DNA from 4 places in the Pontibacter toksunensis genome. Region 3 is predicted to be linked to each of the others. Evidence: riboswitches for the same ligand, from Rfam matches in the RefSeq annotation. Region 3 holds a riboswitch; each other region holds the start of a gene.

Region 1 (5,760 bases), on a different contig from region 3:
CGCCAGCAGATAGATACATTCGATATAAAAGTAACAGCAGAACGGGTGCCGGGAGAGGTGCCGTCTTTATTCAAGGACATCCACGTTCACTTTATACTAGGAGGGCCGCTGGATGAGGAGAAGGTGCAGAAAGCAATAAACCTTTCGATGGACAAATACTGCTCCGTAGCAGCCATTCTATATAAAACATCCACCATCAGCCATGCCTTTGAATTAACTGCCGGAAAGCTTGGCATGCCTGGTGATTTGGTGTAAGATGTAGATTGTGCAGGATAAAACACACTTCCTGCCCTGCTGTGCTTAACGAGTAGCAAGCTGTTGGTGAAAACACACAACAGCGGCGTTTTGAGGAGAAAATCAGCTAATTGAGATACAGCTGTAGTTCCAGCGAGTCTGGAGACTCGCACCCATAAAATGTCACGGGATAGATTCCCGCCAGGTTTAAAAAAGGAACAGCCGCTGCGGGTATACCCGCAGCGGCTGTTCCTTTTTTAAATTACTATAGTATCAGAAAGTATTATGTCTTACGTCCTGATACTTGTGTGTTTTTATATCATGTAATTCAGTTCACTCTCGTGGGTTATGCTTTCAACCATGCCAGCGCCAACCGTCGTGAACGAAGTTTCATCAATTAAGATAAAGCCGCCATTTGCGCGGTTGCTCTCATACTTGTCCAGCAGCAGGGGGGTAGCCGTCTTAATCTGCACACGGCAGATATCGTTTAGCTGTACCTGGTCTGCATCCAGAATATTGTCCAGCGAGTTAACATCCACTTTATACTGTATCTGTCTTACAACCGCACGTGTTTCGGTGGAATTGTGGCGCAGCAACAACTTGGCACCCGCCTTAAGCGGCTTGTTGTTCATCCAGCAAATAAGTGCTTCAAACTCTTTCGTTACGTCCAGGTCTTCCTCCTGCTTCACAATTACATCACCACGGCTGATGTCTACATCATCCTCTAACTGCAGTACCACAGACATAGGCGCAAAGGCTACTTCCAGTTCCTTGCCACCTAACTCTACTGATTTAATAGTAGAAGTCTGGCCGGAAGGCAGCACCGTAACATTGTCACCTTTGCTGTATGTGCCGCTGATTATTTTACCGGCATAGCCTCTGTAATCGTGGTGCTCATAGGTATGAGGGCGGATAACGTACTGCACCGGGAAACGGGCATCGTCCAGGTTGAAGTCGTTGGATACCGGCACCTTCTCTAAATGCTCCAGTAGGTTAGGTCCTTCGTACCAGGGCATGTGCTCCGATCTATCTACTACGTTATCCCCTTTCAGGGCGCTGATTGGAATAAAGGTAATGTCTTTAACATTTAACTTGGAGGCGGCGAACTGCTTGTAATCTTCTACAATCCGGTTAAAAACGTTTTCATCGTAACCTACCAGGTCCATTTTGTTGATGCAGATAACTAGGTGCGGAATACCCAGCAGCGAAGAGATAATAGAGTGGCGGCGGGTTTGCTCCTGCACCCCATTCCGGGCATCTACTAGAATAATAGATAGGTTAGAGTTGGAGGCTCCCGTTACCATGTTGCGGGTATATTGGATATGACCAGGGGCATCGGCGATGATGAACTTGCGTTTTGGTGTGCTGAAGTACTTGTAGGCCACATCAATCGTAATACCCTGCTCACGCTCGGCCTTCAAACCGTCCGTCAGCAGCGACAAATCTACCTGCCCGTCTTCGTTTACCCTGCCGGAGCTTTCAATAGCCTCCAGCTGGTCGATGTAAATCTGGTTTGTATCGTACAGCAACCGGCCAATGAGAGTGCTTTTACCGTCGTCTACGCTACCTGCTGTTATAAATCTTAATATATCCATGTTAAAAGTATCCTCCTTTCTTGCGGTCTTCCATGGCAGTCTCCGATAACTTATCGTCGATGCGGGTAGCGCCGCGCTCACTTATTTTTGAATCGATGATTTCAGCAATCACAGAGTCTATGTCATAGGCCACCGATTCCACGGCAGCGGTACAGGTCATATCGCCCACGGTTCTGAAACGTACATTTCGTTTCACGATTTCATCTTCCGGGTCGCGGTAAATAAAGTCTGAAGTGGCCATCAGCTTTCCATCGCGGATGAGGCACTCCCGCTCATGGGTAAAGTATATGTTGGGAAGAGAGATTTCCTCCCGCTTGATGTAGTTCCATACATCAAGCTCCGTCCAGTTGCTGATAGGGAAGGCGCGTACGTTTTCGCCTAAAGAAATGCGACCATTGTAGGTGTTCCAAAGCTCCGGGCGCTGGCGTTTCGGGTCCCACTGACCAAATTCGTCTCTTACTGAAAAGATCCTTTCTTTTGCACGAGCCTTTTCTTCGTCACGGCGGGCACCGCCAATACAGCAGTCAAATCCGAATTCCTCTATCGTCTCCAGCAAGGTATAGGTTTGCAGACCGTTGCGGCTGGCGTAGCGGCCGGTTGGCTCCGAGAGGTTTTGCTTTTTGATCGTATCTTCTACGTTGCGTACAATCAGCTTCTCACCTAGTCGATCAGCCAGTTCGTCGCGGTACCGGATAGCTTCCGGGAAGTTATGCCCCGTATCGATGTGCACCAGCGGGAACGGGAACTTGCCCGGGCGGAAAGCCTTTTCAGCTAAACGCACCAGGGTAATGGAATCTTTACCGCCCGAAAACAGTAAGGCCGGCTTTTGGAACTGGCCTGCTACCTCGCGCATGATATGGATGGCTTCCGCCTCCAGCTGGTCGAGGTAATCAAGGTATCTTTTAGTCATTTCTTGTATTGTTTATTCAAATCGTGTTTCAGCGAAACGATTTTAAATTTGGGTGCAAAATTAAGGGAACTTAATAGTAAAAGCATGATTTAAATCAATTCTTTGCATCTGAAGAACAAATTTAAATCATGCTTTATGTTTTTACCTGGCGTGCAGTCCGCACTCTTTCTTAGAGTTGCTCTCCCACCACCAGCGGCCTGCCCTAAAGTCTTCGCCTTCGGCAATGGCGCGGGTACAAGGGGCGCAGCCAATGCTAACGAACCCTTTGTCGTGCAGCGGGTTGTAAGGGATGTTGAGTTGGCGCACGGCCTCACGAACCGCGTCCAGCGACCAGTTCTTGAGCGGGTTGTACTTGATAACCTGAAAACCCGGGTCCCACTCAATCAATTGTAAGTTCTGACGTGCATCAGACTGCTCGGCCCTGATGCCTGTTATCCAAAGCTGTACCCCCTGCAGTGCCCGCTTCAGGGGCTCTACCTTGCGTACAAAGCAGCACTGCTTGCGGTCTTCCACAGAGTTATAGAAACTCAGGGTGCCTTTTTCAGTCACCATCTGCTCCACAGCCTCATGCTTCGGGAAGAGTACTTCTATTTTTTTGCCGTAGTGCTGGTTGGTTTTATGCAGCAGGTTATATGTCTCGTTAAAAAGACGGCCTGTGTCCAGCGAGAAAACGCGGATAGGCAAGTTATTTTCAAATATATAATGCGTTACAAGCTGATCTTCGATGCCAAGGCTGGTAGAGAAGGCAACATGCCCCTCAAATTGTGAGGCCAGCAGTGCCAAGCTTTCTTCAATGCCTTTACCCTCCAGAAGGGCAAGCAGTGCCGGCACTTTGGTTTCTAAAGCAGATATATCGTTCATGTATACTAAATTAAAATCTTGGGAAAATGGAATTTGTTGTTTGTCATTGCTCCCGGTCTACAACTATTCTTCTCTTCTTTTTGTGCCCGCTGCAGCAGAAAATCTACTAGAGTGCGGACAACAGGGTGTCAGAATGATAAGATAAAGAGAAGTGGATACAGGAGCGCCTGACACGGCAGAGGTGCAGATATGATAAATCTATAGATCAGACTTAAAATCTAGCACATTGTACAGCAACAACAACAGCAACCTGCAGGCATAGTGTGAGCAGGAACTGTGGCAGCAGAAATGCTACCGGAAAAAGAGGACGATGTGTAGTAAGCTGTTGTTTGCATTTTCTTGTAAATTTATATGCCCCGGTCTGGCGGGATAGGACTTGGCACCTTCCCAAAAGGGTGGTTGCCAGAGGGTCATAGAGCCTATTCTCTCGCCTCTTCTCTATAAATTTTTCTTTTGACGGTTAAGCCAATTCGTATTAAGTATACAAATTTACATCAAAAAATGTTTAACTGCCTACTAAATAGGTTAAAATAAATTTGTGGAGCAGCAAAATTATACCCGCAGCTGCTCCGATTTTAATAATAAATTGCCGCTTATGCTGCCAATTTAGTCACATATTTCACCAGTGAGCGCTTCGCTATGGGCAGCAGCGCGTGCTCCAGCGGCACTGGAATCCGGGACACGACGGCAAAGGTAGCAGGGTTGGGAAACTCCTGCCGTTGCCGCAGCAACTGCACCTTCAGGTGCTCATGTGTCTGCGCCAGCCCACGCCGCACCGTTTGCAGGTGCTCAGTGTTAATGCCCCTGTACTTCTCGTAAGTGTTTTCAAATACTGTGATGCGGAATACATACACCTGTGTCTCTTTGCCCGGAAAAGCCTCCAGGAAAAGGTAGCCTTCGTTGTGGTACATGGGCGTGATTCCGATAGGGGTGATTTCGAGGTGGCGCTCCACAAAATCGTACAATTCTTTCCCTTCAGAGAGGGCTTCGTTGAAGAGAGGGGCAGCATACTGTATGATCTCTTCTATCTGCTGCATCGTCTCGTCGTCCTGCACAATTTTCTCATATACCAGCTCCAGTTTTTCAAAATCTGCCCTACTGATGCGCTGTGGAAACGATTCGTACACCAACTGCTTGTGTGCCTTTACATGTTGCAGGTTGCGGTAGTGCATGATTAGGTCAGAGAATACAGGATAGAGGCGCTGCTTGCCAAATTCATTTCTGGCGGCTTTTAGGTAAGCCAGCAAAAGATATTTTTTGTACTCAAAATCAAGAAGCCCTTCAGTGAGCCAGTTGGCAGGTAGGGTGTTCATAGGCTTTTACATTATAAAGCATAGGTTGGAATATCAGTAATATAACGCTTTATCGCTTTTCCTGTTGATACCTGTTAGGGGAAAATTCTGACTTTTTCTAAGCACAGAATGCATGCCAGGTTTAGAAAGGCCATTCTTTGGGCAGCTTCGCTTTATGTGCCTGTAGGGGAGCCACCTTCTGGTGCAGCTGCTGCAGGATGTAATTGACATCGTCCTCATACTCTATATATAAGTCCTCATGCAACTTTCTCAGCTTTTGCAGTACCGCCTGCATGCGCTTTACCATGTAATCCTGCAGGGAGTCGGCGCGGTAAAGGTAAGCTATAATAAAGTCAATGTGTTCTGACAGGTAGCGGCGCAGCAGGAGCAAGGTGAGTTGTATTTCTCCTTCTTTGTCTTTGGTGTACTTCATCTGGCGCGTAATGTCTCCACTCAGGGAGCGCATATCCATCATCAGGTAACCCGGAGAGTACGCCTCATATTTTACCTGCCGCTCTATTTCTGCTGCCACTGCCTCCCGCCTTTCCTGCAAGGTCTCACCTTGCTCCACCAGCTCGAACTGCAGGCGCTGGCACAGGTCCGGGTCTTTTTTGAGCAGGCGGAAAAGCAGCTTGTCCTTCTCTTTGTGAGACAGGTGGCTGATGGCCTCTTTCAACTCAGAAGATAACTGCATTTAACTGGTCTATACATTTACAGCTTTTCATTTAAAGCCAAACAGCAGCGGAAACAGGAATATGACAATAGTAACCCATACACCATAAATGGGCAGGAATAGGGCAATTGATTTTCCGACTCCGGCAATGTTTGACTTCTTTGTCAACGATTTGAAAAGCCTGGCTGTTACGAT
Region 2 (5,760 bases), on a different contig from region 3:
AATTTTTGAGAGAAACGCACATAATGCTTAACCTGAACTTAGAGGAGTTACAACAACAGCCTACTCCTTTTTATGCCTACAATTTGAACCTGCTGCGCCAGACGCTGCAAGCCGCCATGCAGGAAGCCAACAAGTATAATTACCACGTGCATTATGCCCTGAAAGCAAACGCCAACGCACCTGTGCTGGACGCCATGCGTGAGTATGGCTTCGGGGCTGACTGCGTAAGCGGAAATGAAGTAAAAGCAGCCATCGAAAACGGTTTTGCACCGAAAGATGTCGTTTTTGCAGGCGTAGGTAAATCCGATGAAGAAATTAATTACGCGTTGGATCAGGATATTTTCTGCTTCAACTGCGAATCTAGCCATGAACTGGAGGTACTGAACGAACTGGCGGAAAAGAAAGGCCGTATGGCGCGTATAGCACTGCGGATTAATCCTAATGTAAACGCCAATACGCACAAGTACATTACCACTGGCCTCGAGGAAAACAAGTTTGGTATAAATGCCTGGGAACTGGAAAGTGTACTGGAGCAACTGCAGAAACTGAAGCACCTGGAGCTTATCGGCATCCACTTCCATATCGGCTCCCAGATTACGGACCTTACGGTATTCAAAAACCTGTGCACGCGGGTGAATGAGTTTCAGGAGTGGTTCCTGGCGCACAATATACAGCTGCAGCACATCAACGTTGGCGGGGGCCTTGGTGTGGATTACTATCACCCGGAGCAACAGCCTATCCCTGATTTTGAAGCTTACTTCGAACTTTTCAACCAGTTCCTCGATGTACGTCCGGGGCAGGAAGTGCATTTTGAACTGGGACGTGCACTGGTGGCACAATGCGGAACATTGATATCAAAGGTACTCTATATTAAGAATGGCCAGAACACCAACTTTGCTATTCTGGATGCTGGCATGACGGAGCTTATACGCCCCGCCCTGTACCAGTCGTACCATAAGATAGAGAACCTGACAAGCGATAAAACAGAGGCCCGATACGATGTGGTGGGTCCTATCTGTGAGTCGTCAGACTGCTTTGGCAAAGCTGTTATGCTTCCTGAAACTCAGCGAGGTGATTTGATAGCCATACGTACAGCAGGTGCATATGGTGAAGTGATGGCCTCTTCGTATAATCTGCGCAACAAAGCAAAGGCAGTATACCTTTAAGAAATAAACAGGTACAAAAAGAAAGCCCGGCTTCTGATCAGAAGCCGGGCTTTCTTTTTGTACCTGTTTATTTACCTACCTTCAATTTAATCCAGCGATACGATGAAGTCTGGTTCTGCCTGCGCAATACCTTTCTGACCGTGCAGGTAGTTTGCAAAGGCTAATGCATTGCCTTTAGAAGAATCGTCTACTTTTAATAGATACACATCATTTCCAAGTGATTTCAGCACTTGAGCATTGTACTGTTCCGCGAGTTGCTGGAGTGCAGCAGATTCTCCTTTTTCCATGGTAACAATAACCTGGTTGCTGACACCAACCAAACTATTGCCGTCTCTGAAATAAGGTGCCGCATAGCTGATGTTAGGGTCCTGTGCCAAATGCTGCAAAGCCTGTTCAACCTGGTTGCAGTTCAAGCCATCTACCAGTTCAATGCTGTGCAGCAGCGTTACGCCCGTTGCTAACTGCCCGCTTTTATTTTTAACAAACCCATACTGCGCCAATGTTTGCTGCTCCTGCTCAGCAGACAAGCCGCTCACAAAAGAAACCAACACGACTTTCGTATACACATTTCCAAGCGTCTTCTGCTGTTGATTAGTGAAATATGTATAGTTTGTAAATGCCTGTCCTGCCTGTGCTTTTAATAAATTTGGACCAGCTTTTATGTTTCGTATTGGTGCAGGTCCGTCCTGCCTGCAGGATGTAAAAACTAAGAGTAGAGTGAGGTAGGTGAAAATAGGAATAATGGTTCTTTTCATATCCGTACAAATTATATCGCCTTCTGATATTTATAGTACGGTCAAACCTATTTTAAAGCTAAAAAAAAGTCTGTTAATACAGATATTTATTAGTGCAGATTAAGCAAATACTACAATTTTTCCAATATTTTGCACAATATCAATTAATAAGAACAAATATCACTTTTTGCTGTTCATTATAGTTATTCTGTTACTATAGAAATGAGCTCCAAAGATCTGCCAGAGCCTGCCATTCAGTTGCTTGCGCTTCTTCTGAACCATGCTCCCGGCGCTTCTGAAGATCCTGCCCGCGGAACAGTTGACTGCTCCTGCACTTTAGAGTTATAGTGCAGGTCAGGTTGTGAGTACCACGGATGCTCCAAAGAGGCTTCTGCTAATCTTAAAAAAGTGTAACAGAGGCAGAAGGTAAAGACAAATTTTACATACACTTTTCTGCCTTGAAAGCAGCAGGCTTTACCAGCTCTATAAACTGCTTCTTCCGTTGTAGTTTATAGAGTACCCTGTATTTAATGAACACGCAACAGCAGCATTATAAAGCCTGCTATGCTACACCTCCACTCCGTTCTACCGCTCTTCGCGTTCGTAAGACAGCTCCTCCAGCCTCTCCTCTTCTTCGTAGAAAGTTACAATGGCCTCCTTTAGCTGAGGAAACTCCACCAGAAAGCCATCATGCCCATAGTCGGACTGAATGAGGTAGAAGGAGGACAGAGCTACATGCTCGTGCAAAAACTGCTGCTCCCCCACCGGGAACAGGAGGTCTGTGTTCACTCCCACGATAAGTGTCCGTGCTTTTAGCTGCGCCAGTGCCCGCTCCAGCCCGCCCCTGTCGCGGCCAACGTTATGAGAATCCATTGCTTTGGAAAGCAGCCAATAGGTGTAAGCATTAAAGCGTTTAGCTATTTTTTCGCCCTGGTGCACCTGGTAGCTGGAAGCCCGGAAATCATCGGTGATGCTGTTGCCAGGTTCCTGCTGCGTTGCAGCATACGTGTTGTAGTGCCGGTACGACAACATGGCAATCGCCCTGGCTGTCTTCAAACCCTCTAATCCGGCTGTCTCACTTGCTGTTGCCCAGGTGGGGTCCTGGCGGATAGCCATGCGCTGCGTTTCGTTAAAGGCGATGCCCCAGGGAGAATGGCGTGCATTGGAGGCCACATGAATCAGTCGCTCGAATACATCAGGCTTCAGCAAGGCCCACTCCAGTGCCTGCTGTCCTCCCAGAGACCCTCCTATCAGGGTATGCACCTGTTCCAGCCCCAGGTCCTGCCGCAGCAGATCGAAAGCAGATACCACATCACGGTTAGTAACTTGCGGAAAGGTATGGAAATACGGCTGCTGCGTTTCCGGGTTAATGCTGAACGGCCCGGTAGAACCGTAGCAGCCACCCAGTGTGTTGGCGCAGATTACAAACCACTCCTGCGGGTCATACAGCTTTCCCTCCCCGAAGAGGTCACACCACCAGTCGGTAAAGTCAGAGCTGCCGGTCAAGGCATGGCACACCCACACCACGTTGCTGCGCTGTGGGTTTAGCGTACCATAGCTTGTATAGGCAAGCTGGAAGCCGGGCAATGTGGCACCCGACTCCAGCGTAAAAGTGTTATTGTATTCAAAAACGTGATGTGATAGCATATTCTATTGTTATAACGCGGGCTCCGACTGAACCTCCTGTACTTTAGCAAAAGCCTGCTCAAAATCGGCTTTAATGTCTTCAATGTGTTCAATACCTGCTGACACCCGCAGTTGCGTTGGCTCTACACCAGCCTCCAGTTGTTCGGCATCAGACAGCTGCTGGTGCGTGGTAGAGGCAGGGTGAATGATAAGAGTTTTGGCATCACCCACGTTGGCTAAGTGGCTCACCAGTTTCAGGCTGTTCACAAAAGCCTCTGCCTGCTGTCTGTCTCCTCCTTTAATTTTAAACGAGAGCACGCCCCCAAAGCCACGCTTCAGGTACTTCTTCGCCAGTCCATGGTAGTTGCTGCTCTCCAGCCCCGGGTAATTCACTGACTCCACCTGCTCATGCTGCTCCAGCCATTGTGCCAGTTCCAGCGCATTCTGTACCGTCCTTTCGAGGCGCAGCGAAAGTGTTTCGAGGCCTTGCAGCAACAGGAAAGAGTTGAACGGACTAAGAGCCGGCCCAAAATCGCGCAGGCCTTCTACACGGACACGTATGGCGAAAGCGATGTTACCGAAAGGCCCGTCTGTACCGAATATATCCCAGAACTTCATGCCATGGTAGCCTTCCGATGGCTCAGAGAACTGCGGAAATTTGCCGTTACCCCAGTTGAAGTTACCGCCATCCACAATCACACCCCCAATGCTGGTACCATGGCCACCTATCCATTTTGTGGCTGACTCCACCACCACGTTGGCCCCATGCTCCAGCGGGCGGAACAGGTAACCGCCAGCGCCAAAAGTATTGTCCACGATAAGCGGTAAATCATGCTTTCGTGCCAGCGCAGCAATTGCCTCAAAATCCGGAATATTAAAGCGCGGGTTGCCAATTGTTTCTAAATAAATTGCCTTCGTCTTGTCATCGATCAGCTTCTCATAACTTTCCACCTCGTCGTTCTTAGCAAAGCGCGATTCTATACCCAGGCGCTTCAGCGATACTTTAAACTGGTTGTAAGTACCGCCATACAAAAACTTTGTGGACACAAAGTTATCACCGGACTCCATAATGTTGCTCAGTGCAAGAAACTGTGCGGCCTGTCCTGATGCCACTGCCACAGCTGCAGCTCCGCCTTCAAGGGCAGCTATCCGCTTCTCGAACACATCTGTGGTCGGGTTCATAATGCGGGTATAGATGTTGCCAAATTCCTTCAGGGCAAACAAATTAGCCCCGTGCTCTGCATTTTTAAAGGCATAGGAGGTGGTCTGGTAAATGGGTACGGCACGAGACTGTGTGGTCGGATCGATTTGCTGGCCTGCGTGTAGCTGTAGTGTTTCGAAGTGGAGTGTGTTAGACATGGCTGTTCAGTTTATAGATTATAAAGATTGGTTTGAAGAAAAAGTCCGAAAATGTTAGAAGAAAATGGTGTTACAGGGGGTATGCCTGTGACCGATAAGGTATAGCGAAAGGATTAGCTTAGCAACAACAGCAACGCATGGCACACGGGGAGTTGCGCATGTGTTTTGCAGGCCGGGCTAAAAAAAGTTGCCGCGACAGAAAGGCTGCCAGGGAGGATGATAAAAAATGTAGTCTTGAATTGATTCCCTTATTCATGATCGTATCAATTTATATTCTTCCGGATGTTCCGGAATCAGGATTTAGCACCTTAACCTCGTTAGTTAGGTTGCTAGAGTTTCTCAGAGCCTGTCTCTCCACTCTTCTTTATAAATCAAATCCCGATGGGATAATTGACTTGATGTTGCAATTATAAAGCGCCAAAGGAGCAAATCCAAATAAAATATAAAATTTTTAGATCCTCTCTGTCCGCGATTTCTTTCAGTCCTACGGCAGCACACTATTTTAGTTGCTTTACCACTGAAGCCAGCAAGGTGATGTAACGGAATGGCAGAGAAGAACATGCTTTTTGCCGCTACAGTTATACTATTCTGTTGATGCTTGAAAAAGAGAGTTTCAGCCCCCTGCAGAAGGCGCAGGATAAGCAGCAAGCTGTTATCTGCTTAGCATATAAAAGATAGCTTCGATAATCTAAAACCCAAACCCGCCATCTCAGTATAATACAATATTATTCCGTGCCTATATTTTAGGCTTATCAGGCAGCTGGCAGCAACCTGCAGAAATATTTCCGGGCGGCTAAAATATAATTACCTTTGCCTGCTTAAAACAACACTGTATTTATGGAGGCCATAAAAGAAACCAATTTCTCCTTTGCCGG
Region 3 (5,760 bases):
CAAAGCCGTTCCTTGAGCATACCGAGGAGGACTATGACCGCTACCATGCATTCAACAAAGCCTTCTTCTTCATCACACAGGAAGTGGCCAGAGTGATGATAGGCAACGGAGGCGGGTCCATCGTTAACATCGGCTCAATGTGGGCCAAACAAGCCATCAAGGCAACTCCCTCCTCCGCGTATTCCATGGCTAAGGCGGGTCTGCACAGCCTTACCCAACACCTGGCCATGGAGCTGGCAGACCACAATATCCGCGTCAATGCTGTTTCCCCGGCAGTGGTGGTAACGCCTATTTACGCTGCCTTCATTGAGGAAGATAAAATAGAGGAGGCACTACAGGGGTTCAATTCCTTTCACCCAATAGGAAGAGTCGGGCGGGCGCAGGATGTTGCCAATGTCATTTATTTCCTGCTCACAGATAAAAGCTCCTGGGTAACCGGCTCCATCTGGGACGTGGACGGGGGAGTCATGGCAGGCAGAAACTGAGCAGTAGCGCAATAAGATGGTTTCAAGCGCTTGCTACGCCTGACTCTCAAGCTTTCTACCCTCTATGTGATATATGAAGAACTGCAATTCCTCAATAGCGACAAAGAAGGAATAGTAGCTGTAGAATGGAAGGTTAAGTACAGCAAGGGCTTGTTATGGCTGCCAGGATATGTTGCCTTGCGCTATCGGATCAGAGCTTAAGCGGGATTGACCTGTGGAGTTGCTCTACTTCTTGGGTTATTAACCTGGTCGTGATTAACCTCTCGGAGTCGATGAGGTAGGCGCAAGTAGAAAAGCACCTCCCATGCACATAAGGATTTAAGTTAGCAAACTAAGTGTAAACTCTTATATCATTGGCCACCTGTACTACAACCTTAGTGTTGACGTGAAAGCAGCAAAAGATAACACTCAGTCAAGAAGAGTACATTATGATTCTGCCAAAGTGAACATTGCTGTTCCCTTTAAGTCCGGTACAGACTGCAAATAATGAGCTGTAAGACTATAACTTCACTATCTCACTTTATCCTGAAGATGTGCAGGTGCTTCCTGTTCAGTGTGCATGGCGCAGCTATTAGGAGGGCTGAAGCAGTAGCCTTCCTTCTGTGTACCTCCATTATTTATTTAGAAGAATTTGGAATTATGAAACTCACCTGCCAATTTTGCATCCGTAAAGTCAATTACCTATCATCGTATTTGATTTATAAAGAAGAAGGGAGAGAACAGGCTCTGTGAACTTCTAGCAACCAGTTGTAGAACCAGGTGCTAAATCCTGCCTAAAATTATTTAGGGCATATAAATTAGCATTCATGAAGAATACCTTTTCACCAAGTTCTACCGTTCAGGTAGCTACATTTTACCGGTCCAACACCATCGGTAAGACCTCTTTATTTACTACCTCAACTTCTTGTTGTTGCTGTTGTTGCTAATCCTGCTGCCCTGGCTGTAGGTGTAAAGCGATACCCTTTCACCACTTTGTCACCTCCATTCGCCAGCGTCTGCAGCTTCAGAAACAGCTGTGGCCTATGTTTCCGTACAAATTATAGTAGCGCCTCACCCGATTAGAACTATACCTGCGGCTTTTCATCCGTCAGGTACTCATAAAAGTTAAATTCATAACACCGGCTGCTATCAGCAGCATTATACATAAACTTAAGCAAGAAATCCTATGTCAACTTATTCATCAGATAAACCCATCGCTATTTTCCATGAGCACCCGGACTGGTTCCGACCTTTGTTTAACGAACTGGATGCCCGTGGTATACCGTATGAGCGCCTGAACGCGGCTGAGCATACCTATGACCCGGCGCAGAAAGAACTGCCTTACAGCCTGTTCTTTAACCGCATGAGCCCATCTGCTTACCTGCGCAACAACGAGCAGGGAATTTTTTACACACTCGGCCTGCTGGCGCAATTAGAGGCGCGTGGCATTCCGGTGGTAAACGGCTATAAAGCTTTCCAGTACGAGACATCAAAGGCCCTGCAGATAACACTGCTGGAGCGTTTGGGGCTTCCTTACCCGAAAGCCCGTGTCATCAACCATCCTTCCCAGGCGGTAAAAGCTGCGGATGGCCTTCGTTACCCGGTGGTGGTGAAGGCGAACATAGGCGGCAGCGGTGCCGGCATCGTGCGCTATGACTCCGCCGAAGAACTTGCCCAGGCGGTAGAAGCCGGAGAAGTGAAGCTGGGAATAGACAACACAGCGCTGGTGCAGGAGTACGTGGTGGCCCGCGGCGGACACATTAACCGCGTAGAAACCCTGGGCGGCAAATACCTTTATGCCATCAAAGTGTATACCAACGGGGAAAGCTTTAACCTCTGCCCTGCTGATATCTGCCAGACGACGAACGGCAAAGAACTGACCCGCAACGCCTGTGCCCTGGATGCACCGAAGAACGGCTTGAAAGTAGAGGCTTTTACGCCAGAGCAGGAAGTAATTGATGCCATTGAGCGTATTGTGCAGGAAGCTGGTATCGATGTGGGTGGTATCGAGTACATGGTAGACGAGCGTGATGGCCAGATTTACTATTATGACGTAAATGCGCTGTCGAACTTTGTGGCAGACGCTGTGAACGTGATTGGCTTTAACCCGCACGCTCGCCTAGTGGATTACCTTGAAAAGAAAGCGCAACTTAAACTACAGGAGGCATAAGATGGAGTTCGGATATTGGTTACCTGTTTTCGGAGGATGGCTCCGGAACATTCCCGACGAGGGCATGGACACCTCCTGGGATTATGTGAAAACATTGGCTCAAAGAAGTGAGGACTGGGGCTACAGCCTCTCCCTTATTGCAGAGCTGTACCTGAACGACATAAAAGGACAGGCGGCTCCTTCTCTGGATGCCTGGTCTACGGCGGCGGCCCTGGCGGCTGTTACGGAACAACTGGAAATAATGGTGGCGGTGCGGCCTACTTTCCACAACCCGGCACAGTTGGCCAAGCAGGCTGCAAACATTGACCTGATCAGCAACGGCAGACTTTCGCTGAATGTGGTGTCGTCGTGGTGGCGCGATGAGGCGACCAAGTACGGCATTCACTTTGAGCAGCACGACGACCGCTACGCCCGCACCAAGGAGTGGCTGGACGTGGTGACGAATGTGTGGGAGAAAGACCACTTCACCTATGAGGGCAAGTACTATAAGGTGGAGGACAACATCCTGCAGCCAAAGCCAGCCAAGAAGCCATTCATTTACGCAGGCGGGGAGTCGGAAGCAGCCAAAACGCTTATCAGCACGCAGTGCGACGGCTATGTGATGCACGGCGATTCTCCTGAAAGCACAGGGGACCGCATCGCCGACATGCGCCGCCGCCGCGAGGCGCTGGGTCTGCCGCCGATGAAGTACGGTGTGGCAGCCTACAGCATAGTGCGTGACTCTGAGGCAGAGGCAAAGCAGGAGCTGGACCGCATTACAGACGTGAAGGCGTCTGCCGCCGGCTACGACAACTATCAGCAGTGGCTGGCGGGAACGCAGCTGGAGCAGGAGCTGTCGCTGCAGGATTATTCAGTAACGAACCGCGGATTAAGAACGGGTTTGGTGGGTACACCGGCAAAGATCCAGGACCTTATCGGGGAGTTTGAGAAAGTGGGCGTAGACTTCTTCCTGCTGCAGAGCAGCCCGCAGCTAGAGGAGATGGAGCGTTTCTCTGATTCCGTTATCAAAGCCTTCAACCCTCAGCAACCATCGCCTGCAAATATAGGTTGATCTGGTAAGGTCTCGTTCAGGAGACTGATGACAGGATCAGTAAACCAAAGCAGACACTGTTAACAGGTGCTTCGTTAATAAATGCACCTAAATCTTTACCTGCGATAGGAAACTGTAAACGTTGCTTTGTACCGTTCAAGAAAGCGGCCTTTTCGAGATAGCCTGGAAAAGTCATTAACCGTATGAGTAGGTCTATAGGGCCTTTGGGCGTTTATAAATAGGTTTCCGGAATAGTTTAGCTTTGTAGCGTTGTCTTTCGTATTGACTTTATCCCATGAGTTATAAAATTTCCCTATACCTTCTGCACATAACCGGTCTGATGGTTTTACTGCTGCTAAGCTTTTGCCAGTCGAAGCCAAAAGTTGATTCAGAACTGCTTGAAAGAACGTTGGCTTACCATGATCCCGAGGGCAATTGGCCGCAACTGAAAACCCGCCTTTATCTTAGCTCTGCCGACACGGCCGGGAAAGAGAAAACCTTCGAGATAGAGATAGACAACAGCACCGGTTACTTCGCCCACATCAGCCGCCAGGACGGGAAAGAGGTGGTAAAAGGCATTTCGGATGGCAAGGAGTTTTACCTGCTGGGCGGCAAAGAAGATATAAGCGCAGAGGACCGGGAAAAATACGATTTGACTCCCGAAGCCGCGCAAAGGGTCCACAGCTTTTACGGCTACCTCTATGGCCTTCCTATGAAGCTGACAGATGATGGAGTAAACGTAACCGATGCTGCTAAAAACGAGGAGCTCGAGGGAAAAAATTACAAGGTACTGCAGGTAAACTACGATGCTGCCGTAGGCACCGACAACTGGTTCTTCTACCTTGACCCAGAAACGCACGCAATGGAGGCCTACCGCTTCAACCACGGGCAGCCTGAAAGCGGAGAGTATATTCTGCTGGAAGAGGAGGTAGTTGTAGACGGCGTCAGGATACCGAAGGTGCGCAAGTGGTACTGGAACAAAAACAATGAATATATAGGCACCGACACGCTCATCAAAGCAGAACCGCTGACATCGTACAGAGTTCTACATGAACGCTAGCCCGCCGGAACAAATTCCTGGCTGGCGCTCCCAATAAGGGGTTACCCTGATGTAACCAATCGCTTCTCATCTGAGAGGAATGTAGGAGGCGCAGGAATGACCGCAGTTTTTTGCAAAAAGAACTGCGGTCCATGGCCCAACATCGCGCCTTCAGCATAAAAGAATGGGGTGTTCAGCGGGAGCCAGGACCAGCACCTGGGCGGTTACCAGGACCACCTCAGGTCTCACATATAGGAAACACCTACTTCTTCTCCAGCAGCAGTTGCCACCTGAACGCCCACATCCAGCGCAGGCTGTAGCTCGTGATGGCCGCCCTTTGCACCAGCTTCTTTAGTTCACTTTTTTTGAAAGCGCGCCTCACCGACAGCGGCCCGTCGTTCTTTACCAGGTATGACCGGGAGAAAAGAGCCGTGAGCCATTTAATGGAGTGGTTAGTTAGCATCCATGCTTATCATCTACACCTTGTATCGGTTGATAGCAGTCAGATTACAGCGGCCAAGGTTCGGTTCCTTCCAACTATTGTACCTTGAGCTAAGCTTTCCATGTGAACGCCTTCCCATTCAAGAAGAGTAAGTCAGGCTATACTCATCTTGCGGAGAATGCTTTGGGCTGTGGCTAAGTCACTGTAAACGGCCCCATCCATGTATCCTCCAAAAGACGGCGAAGTCTCAGTGCCTGCCAGGTATAGCTTACTGTTCATAAGGGATTGCAAATAGAGCGGGTGACCGCTGTTCTGGTGGGGCATCACATACCTGCCATAATCAGAAAAGGTATAAGTCTCACCCTTCCACACCCTTTCTGTACAAGAAAGGTAGTTGGCTGCTTGCTTTCCTAATAGCCTTGTCAGCTGCTCCATCACCTTTAGCTCCCGCTCCTCTTTGGTGAAGGCAGACGCATCAGCAGAGAGAAAACCCTTCAGCGCAAAACGGGTCTCCTCATAATTACTGTGGTCATACATTTCGATGGCAATTCCTGCGTGGCTGAAAACTGTCCCGGAATACCCCTCTCGCCAGAAAGGACTTTCATATTCAACAGC
Region 4 (5,760 bases), on a different contig from region 3:
CCCATCATACCCGCGTTCACAATACCCATGTCCATACCAGCCTGCACCGCATAGTACAGGAACACGGTGTGCATGGCCTCACGCACCAGGTCGTTGCCGCGGAACGAGAACGACAGGTTGCTCACCCCACCACTTATCAAAGCGTGCGGCAGGTTAGCCTTTATCCATTTCACCGACTCCAGGTACTCTACTGCATAGTTATTATGCTCTTCTATACCGGTGGCAATGGCTAATACATTCGGGTCGAAAATGATGTCCTGTGGCGGGAAGCCTACTTCCTCTGTCAGGATGCGGTAGGCACGTCCACATATTTCGATTCTTCGCTCTAAAGTATCGGCCTGGCCTTCCTCGTCAAACGCCATCACTACGGCAGCGGCACCATACTGGCGAACTTTGCGGGCCTGCGCCTTAAAGTTTTCCTCCCCTTCTTTCAAGGAGATAGAGTTGACGATAGATTTGCCCTGCACGCACTTCAGGCCTGCCTCCAGCACCGTCCACTTAGACGAGTCGATCATGATCGGCAGCTTAGAGATATCCGGCTCGGAGGCAATCAGGTGCAGGAAGTTGGTCATGGCCTCCTCAGAGTCCAGCATGCCTTCGTCCATGTTCACGTCGATGATCTGCGCGCCACCTTCTACCTGCTGCTGCGCTACCGACAGGGCCTCTTCAAACTCGCCGTTTACAATCAGGCGGGCAAATTTCTTGGAACCCGTCACATTCGTGCGCTCCCCCACATTCACAAACAGGGATTCTGGTGTGATGGTGAGTGGCTCTAGTCCGCTGAAGCGCGAGTAAGGAGGCAGTACAGGAACTACACGTGGTTTGTGTTTGGCAGAAAGTTCCGCAATGCGGCGGATGTGATCCGGTGTGGTGCCGCAGCAGCCACCCAATATATTTATCAGGCCCTCTTTCAGGTACTCCTCTACAATGGCACCCATCTCGTCTGCCGTCTCATCGTAGCCACCAAAGGCATTTGGCAGGCCGGCATTTGGGTAGGCACTGATGTGCACATCCGCAATACGGGACAGCTCCTGGATGTGTGTTTTCAGCTGGCGTGCGCCGAGGGCACAGTTAAAACCAATGCTGATAATAGGGGCATGGGAGATGGAATTCCAGAAAGCCTCTACCGTCTGGCCAGACAACGTACGGCCACTGGCATCCGTGATAGTGCCGGATACCATGATGGGCAGTTTTTTGCCGCCATCCTGCACGAATTGCTCGGCGGCAAAAAGGGCAGCCTTGCAGTTTAGCGTATCAAACACCGTTTCTATCAACAGCACATCGCAGCCACCATCTACCAGACCGCGCACCTGCTCATAGTATGCTTCCACCAACTGGTCGAAAGTGATAGCGCGGTAGCCAGGGTTGTTTACATCCGGAGAGAGAGAAGCCGTTCGGTTGGTCGGGCCAATGGCACCTGCTACAAAACGCTGCTTATCCGGGTTCTGGGCTGTTACCTCGTCTGCTGCCTCACGGGCCAGCCTTGCCGATTCATAGTTCAGTTCATACACCAAGTCCTCCATGTGGTAATCGGCCATGGCAATGCGGGTGCCGCTGAAGGTGTTGGTTTCCACAATGTCGGCGCCGGCGTTCAGGTATTCAACGTGTATGGCCTTGATAATGTCCGGGCGGGTGATGGAAAGCAGGTCGTTATTGCCTTTCAGGTCGCTGGGATGATCTTTGAAGCGCTCGCCACGAAAATCTGCTTCTGAAAGCTGGTAACGCTGAATCATGGTGCCCATCGCGCCATCCAGCACGAGCACACGCTCTTTCAGCAAACTATGAATGGGGTGTTTTGTCATTTTCGGTGTCTTCTATCTTCTCGTAAGTCTTCATTATTCGGCTTATCAAGAAAGACACCTGGGGAGGAGTACATTCCTTATCTTTTCCTGGCATGTACGCAGGAAGGGAGTTAGCACCAAGCTTTTACAAGGTTGCTAAGACGTCATGGGGCCCTATCCCTCGGTCTTTCTTGATAAGAAGCTGCAAGTTAAGCATATATATGTATAAAAACGAAATATATTGCTTAAAATAAGTCTGCAGTTGGTTGTGGGTAAAAAGAAAGGGTTACCGTATGGCAACCCTTTCTCAAATCGGTACTGCTTTAGTAAGCAGCTTGCAGTGATGCTTATGCCTCAGCTTCTGTTGTTTTAGGAACTACAGAAACGTAAGAACGATTCTTCTTTCCTTTTCTGAACTGCACCACGCCGTCAGTCAGCGCGAACAGTGTGTGGTCTTTGCCAATACCCACGTTTGTGCTTGGGTGGTGTGCAGTACCTCTTTGTCTTACAATGATGTTACCAGCGATGATGTTCTGGCCACCGTAAATTTTAACACCAAGTCGTTTAGAATGCGACTCGCGGCCGTTATTAGAACTACCTGCTCCTTTTTTGTGTGCCATGTCTTTTTACTTTACTTCAGGTTAGCGAGCTAAGCCTGAAAAGATTTTAAAATAAATTTCTTCTTACTGCTTAACCAATGCTCTCGATCAGGACCTTCGTGAATTGCTGGCGGTGGCCATTCTTCTTGCGGTATCCTTTTCTTCTCTTCTTTTTGAAAACGATTACTTTGTCGCCTTTCACCATCGGGGTAAGGATTTTACCTGTTACCTTAACACCGCTAACGAAAGGTGCACCTAAAGTAACAGTGCCGTTATCATCAGTAAGAAGAACATTGGTGAACTCAACGGCGTCACCCTCATTGCCGGAAAGCTTGTTAGCGTAGATGAACTTGCCGCTCTCTACTTTGGTCTGTTGACCTGCGATTTCTACAATTGCGTACATCAGCTTCAATGTATGTTTAAAAGATTTAGTCCGCAAAGGTACGGGTCTTATTTTAAATTTGCAATGGCTTGTGCTACAATTTGTTTTTGCGCTGCACCTTGGCAACAGTAAATTTGTGGATAACGCTGTTGACATCTCCGTGTAAGTTTTGGCAGCTTGTTAAAAACCTGCACAAGGTGCTGTTTTGTAGTGGATTGTGCAGGTTTGTCAACTTTTGCGTTTTCCACAAATTGCACTAAAAATAAGGTGTATTACTTCTGCTTCTGACATAAATTAACTGCTTTTGCTTTCTTATTAACACGTATAAACAGCCGGGGGTCTAAAAAGCTGTTTTTGTAGCCTTTATGGTTCAAGAATGGCCCTGTAACAGCTGTTATATACATACATCTCAATATTTTAGCTATACTATGTGTGTTATCCACGGTGTGGATAACTATGTGTATTAACCCCTGAATATGCCCCTAAGCACCATCTGAGAGGGTGTGCATAAATTGAACAACTTTCGCCCCAACTTTCAAGTTCAATTCTATATATTTGAACTCCTGATGTAGTTGGCTCAGCAGCCTCACCAGCCGATGAACAAATACAGATACAAGGAGTTTTTAGAGCAAACGTTCTAAAACTAATTCTTTAAACTTTAAAAATTATGCATGATATGGAGCCAATACTGAAAGAGAATCCAAACCGCTTCGTCTTGTTTCCGATTCAGAATGATAAGGTGTGGCAGATGTATAAGCAGGCAGAAGCCAGCTTCTGGACAGCCGAAGAAATCGATCTGGGCCAGGACCTGAAAGACTGGGAAAACCTGAACGATGGCGAGCGCCACTTCATCAGCCACGTACTGGCTTTCTTCGCAGCCTCAGACGGCATTGTGAATGAGAACTTGGCCGTAAACTTCATGAACGAGGTGCAGATACCGGAGGCGCGTTGCTTCTATGGCTTCCAGATCATGATGGAGAACATCCACTCTGAAACGTATTCGCTCCTTATCGATACCTATGTAAAGAAGCAGAGTGAGAAAGACCACCTGTTCAACGCGCTGGAGACAGTGCCGGCAGTTGGTAGAAAAGGGGAGTGGGCGCTGAAGTGGATCGAGAGTGAGAACTTTGCTGAGCGTCTGATTGCCTTTGCCGCTGTGGAGGGTATTTTCTTTTCCGGCTCTTTCTGCTCTATCTTCTGGCTGAAGAAGCGTGGCCTGATGCCAGGCCTGACCTTCTCCAACGAGCTGATCAGCCGTGACGAAGGATTGCACTGCGACTTTGCCTGCCTCTTATATAGTATGCTGAACAACAAGCTGCCGGAAGAGCGCGTGCACGAAATTATTCGCGATGCCGTGGCTATTGAGCAGGAGTTTGTAACAGATGCGCTGCCGGTGGATCTGATTGGTATGAACTCGAAGCTGATGAGCCAGTACATTGAGTTTGTGGCCGACCGCCTCTTAGGAGAACTGGGTTGCAGCAAGCTTTACAATTCTGCTAACCCATTCGACTTTATGGAGATGATCTCGCTGCAGGGTAAGACGAACTTCTTTGAAAAGCGTGTGGCAGAGTACCAGAAAGCAGGTGTTGGCGGCGACAAAGACAAAAAAGTATTCTCGCTGGACGAGGACTTTTAGTATATAGAAAAACCTTATTATATTGAGGAGCCAAAGGGGGAAAGTGCTTCTTTCCCCTCCTTATCTTACGCTTACACAACATCGGTTGCAGGAACAGACCGCAGGCGCGCACTGCAGTGGCAATCCCAACCGGGTTCTGGATGGCATTGCCGCCATCTAACAGGGTATCTCGACCCTGCTATATAGAAAAAGCATTTGGCTTAACTCATAATCGTTTGTACTGCAACGGCTTATATCGCTATATGCGTATGGGCTGATAAAGTACCGCATCTTATTAGAACCGGCAGCTGCAACGGCAGCGCTTTATCATATATATCTGTACCTATTCATTAATAACCCGGGCCTTTAGAACCCGCTAATTGTATAACGCCTATGTTAGTAGTTAAACGAGACGGCAGACGCGAATCTGTTAAATTCGATAAGATTACGGCACGCATTGAAAAGCTGTGCTACGGCCTGCACATGGATTATGTGTCGCCGATTGAGGTAGCCAAAAAGGTAATTGACGGCATTTACGACGGTGTGACCACCGTGGAGCTGGACAACCTTGCTGCCGAAACAGCGGCATCCCTCACAACGAAGCATCCGGACTACGCGGTGCTTGCAGCACGTATTGCTATCTCTAACCTGCACAAGGTTACCAGCAAGTCATTCTCCAATACCATGAAGCGCCTGTATACTTACGAAGACCCAAAGACTGGGGAAAACGCTTCGCTGATTGCCAAGGACGTGTATGAGATTGTGCGTAAGAACGCAGCCCTGCTCGATTCTACCATCATCTACGACCGCGATTATAACTACGATTTCTTTGGATATAAGACTTTGGAGCGCTCTTACCTGCTTCGCCTGGACGGCAAGATTGTAGAGCGCCCGCAACATATGTTGATGCGTGTCGCCGTGGGTATCCACAAGGAGGACATCGAATCTGCCATTGAGACTTATAACCTCATGTCTGAGAAGTGGTTTACCCACGCCACGCCAACATTATTCAACGCCGCTACGCCAAAGCCGCAGCTATCTTCGTGCTTCCTGCTGACAATGAAAGACGACAGCATACCAGGCATCTATGATACGCTGAAGCAGTGCGCGCAGATCTCGCAAAGCGCCGGTGGTATCGGCCTGAGCATCCACAACGTGCGTGCAACAGGTTCTTACATAAAAGGCACGAACGGTACGTCCAACGGTATCATCCCGATGCTGAAGGTGTTTAACGACACAGCCCGCTACGTGGACCAGGGTGGTGGCAAGCGCAAAGGTGCCTTCGCTATTTACCTGGAGCCATGGCACGCTGATATCTTCGACTTCCTGGAATTGAAGAAGAACCATGGTAAAGAAGAAAACCGTGCCCGTGACCTGTTCTAT

What was found. Region 3 has a riboswitch for S-adenosylmethionine ahead of ACFS7Z_RS26345 (ATP-grasp domain-containing protein). Riboswitches for the same ligand answer to the same signal wherever they lie in the genome.
Region 1: linked by a shared signal. The riboswitch ahead of ACFS7Z_RS04660 (phosphoadenylyl-sulfate reductase) and the one ahead of ACFS7Z_RS26345 (ATP-grasp domain-containing protein) in region 3 are both predicted to bind S-adenosylmethionine.
Region 2: linked by a shared signal. The riboswitch ahead of ACFS7Z_RS23925 (O-acetylhomoserine aminocarboxypropyltransferase/cysteine synthase family protein) and the one ahead of ACFS7Z_RS26345 (ATP-grasp domain-containing protein) in region 3 are both predicted to bind S-adenosylmethionine.
Region 4: linked by a shared signal. The riboswitch ahead of metH (methionine synthase) and the one ahead of ACFS7Z_RS26345 (ATP-grasp domain-containing protein) in region 3 are both predicted to bind S-adenosylmethionine.

Annotation. Positions count from the first base shown of each region.
Region 1 is NZ_JBHUOX010000002.1:433,621-439,380, reverse strand. It holds gene ACFS7Z_RS04675 (OsmC family protein) at 1-255, shown strand, start outside; gene ACFS7Z_RS04670 (sulfate adenylyltransferase subunit 1) at 549-1,829, opposite strand; gene cysD (sulfate adenylyltransferase subunit CysD) at 1,831-2,739, opposite strand; gene ACFS7Z_RS04660 (phosphoadenylyl-sulfate reductase) at 2,881-3,600, opposite strand; SAM riboswitch class I at 3,945-4,047, opposite strand; gene ACFS7Z_RS04655 (hypothetical protein) at 4,194-4,913, opposite strand; gene ACFS7Z_RS04650 (hypothetical protein) at 5,035-5,586, opposite strand; gene ACFS7Z_RS04645 (hypothetical protein) at 5,614-5,760, opposite strand, start outside.
Region 2 is NZ_JBHUOX010000029.1:14,473-20,232, reverse strand. It holds gene ACFS7Z_RS23950 (aspartate kinase) at 1-31, shown strand, start outside; gene lysA (diaminopimelate decarboxylase) at 24-1,166, shown strand; gene ACFS7Z_RS23940 (S8 family serine peptidase) at 1,253-1,921, opposite strand; gene ACFS7Z_RS23935 (hypothetical protein) at 2,123-2,248, shown strand; gene metX (homoserine O-acetyltransferase MetX) at 2,486-3,547, opposite strand; gene ACFS7Z_RS23925 (O-acetylhomoserine aminocarboxypropyltransferase/cysteine synthase family protein) at 3,557-4,885, opposite strand; SAM riboswitch class I at 5,151-5,258, opposite strand; gene ACFS7Z_RS23920 (phosphoribosylaminoimidazolesuccinocarboxamide synthase) at 5,723-5,760, shown strand, end outside.
Region 3 is NZ_JBHUOX010000049.1:4,291-10,050, reverse strand. It holds gene ACFS7Z_RS26350 (SDR family NAD(P)-dependent oxidoreductase) at 1-485, shown strand, start outside; SAM riboswitch class I at 1,181-1,284, shown strand; gene ACFS7Z_RS26345 (ATP-grasp domain-containing protein) at 1,651-2,634, shown strand; gene ACFS7Z_RS26340 (LLM class flavin-dependent oxidoreductase) at 2,636-3,685, shown strand; gene ACFS7Z_RS26335 (DUF6503 family protein) at 3,960-4,724, shown strand; gene ACFS7Z_RS26330 (hypothetical protein) at 4,966-5,166, opposite strand; gene ACFS7Z_RS26325 (flavin monoamine oxidase family protein) at 5,299-5,760, opposite strand, start outside.
Region 4 is NZ_JBHUOX010000021.1:48,515-54,274, forward strand. It holds gene metH (methionine synthase) at 1-1,802, opposite strand, end outside; SAM riboswitch class I at 1,877-1,982, opposite strand; gene rpmA (50S ribosomal protein L27) at 2,129-2,401, opposite strand; gene rplU (50S ribosomal protein L21) at 2,472-2,783, opposite strand; gene ACFS7Z_RS21325 (ribonucleoside-diphosphate reductase small subunit) at 3,430-4,398, shown strand; gene ACFS7Z_RS21330 (ribonucleoside-diphosphate reductase subunit alpha) at 4,771-5,760, shown strand, end outside.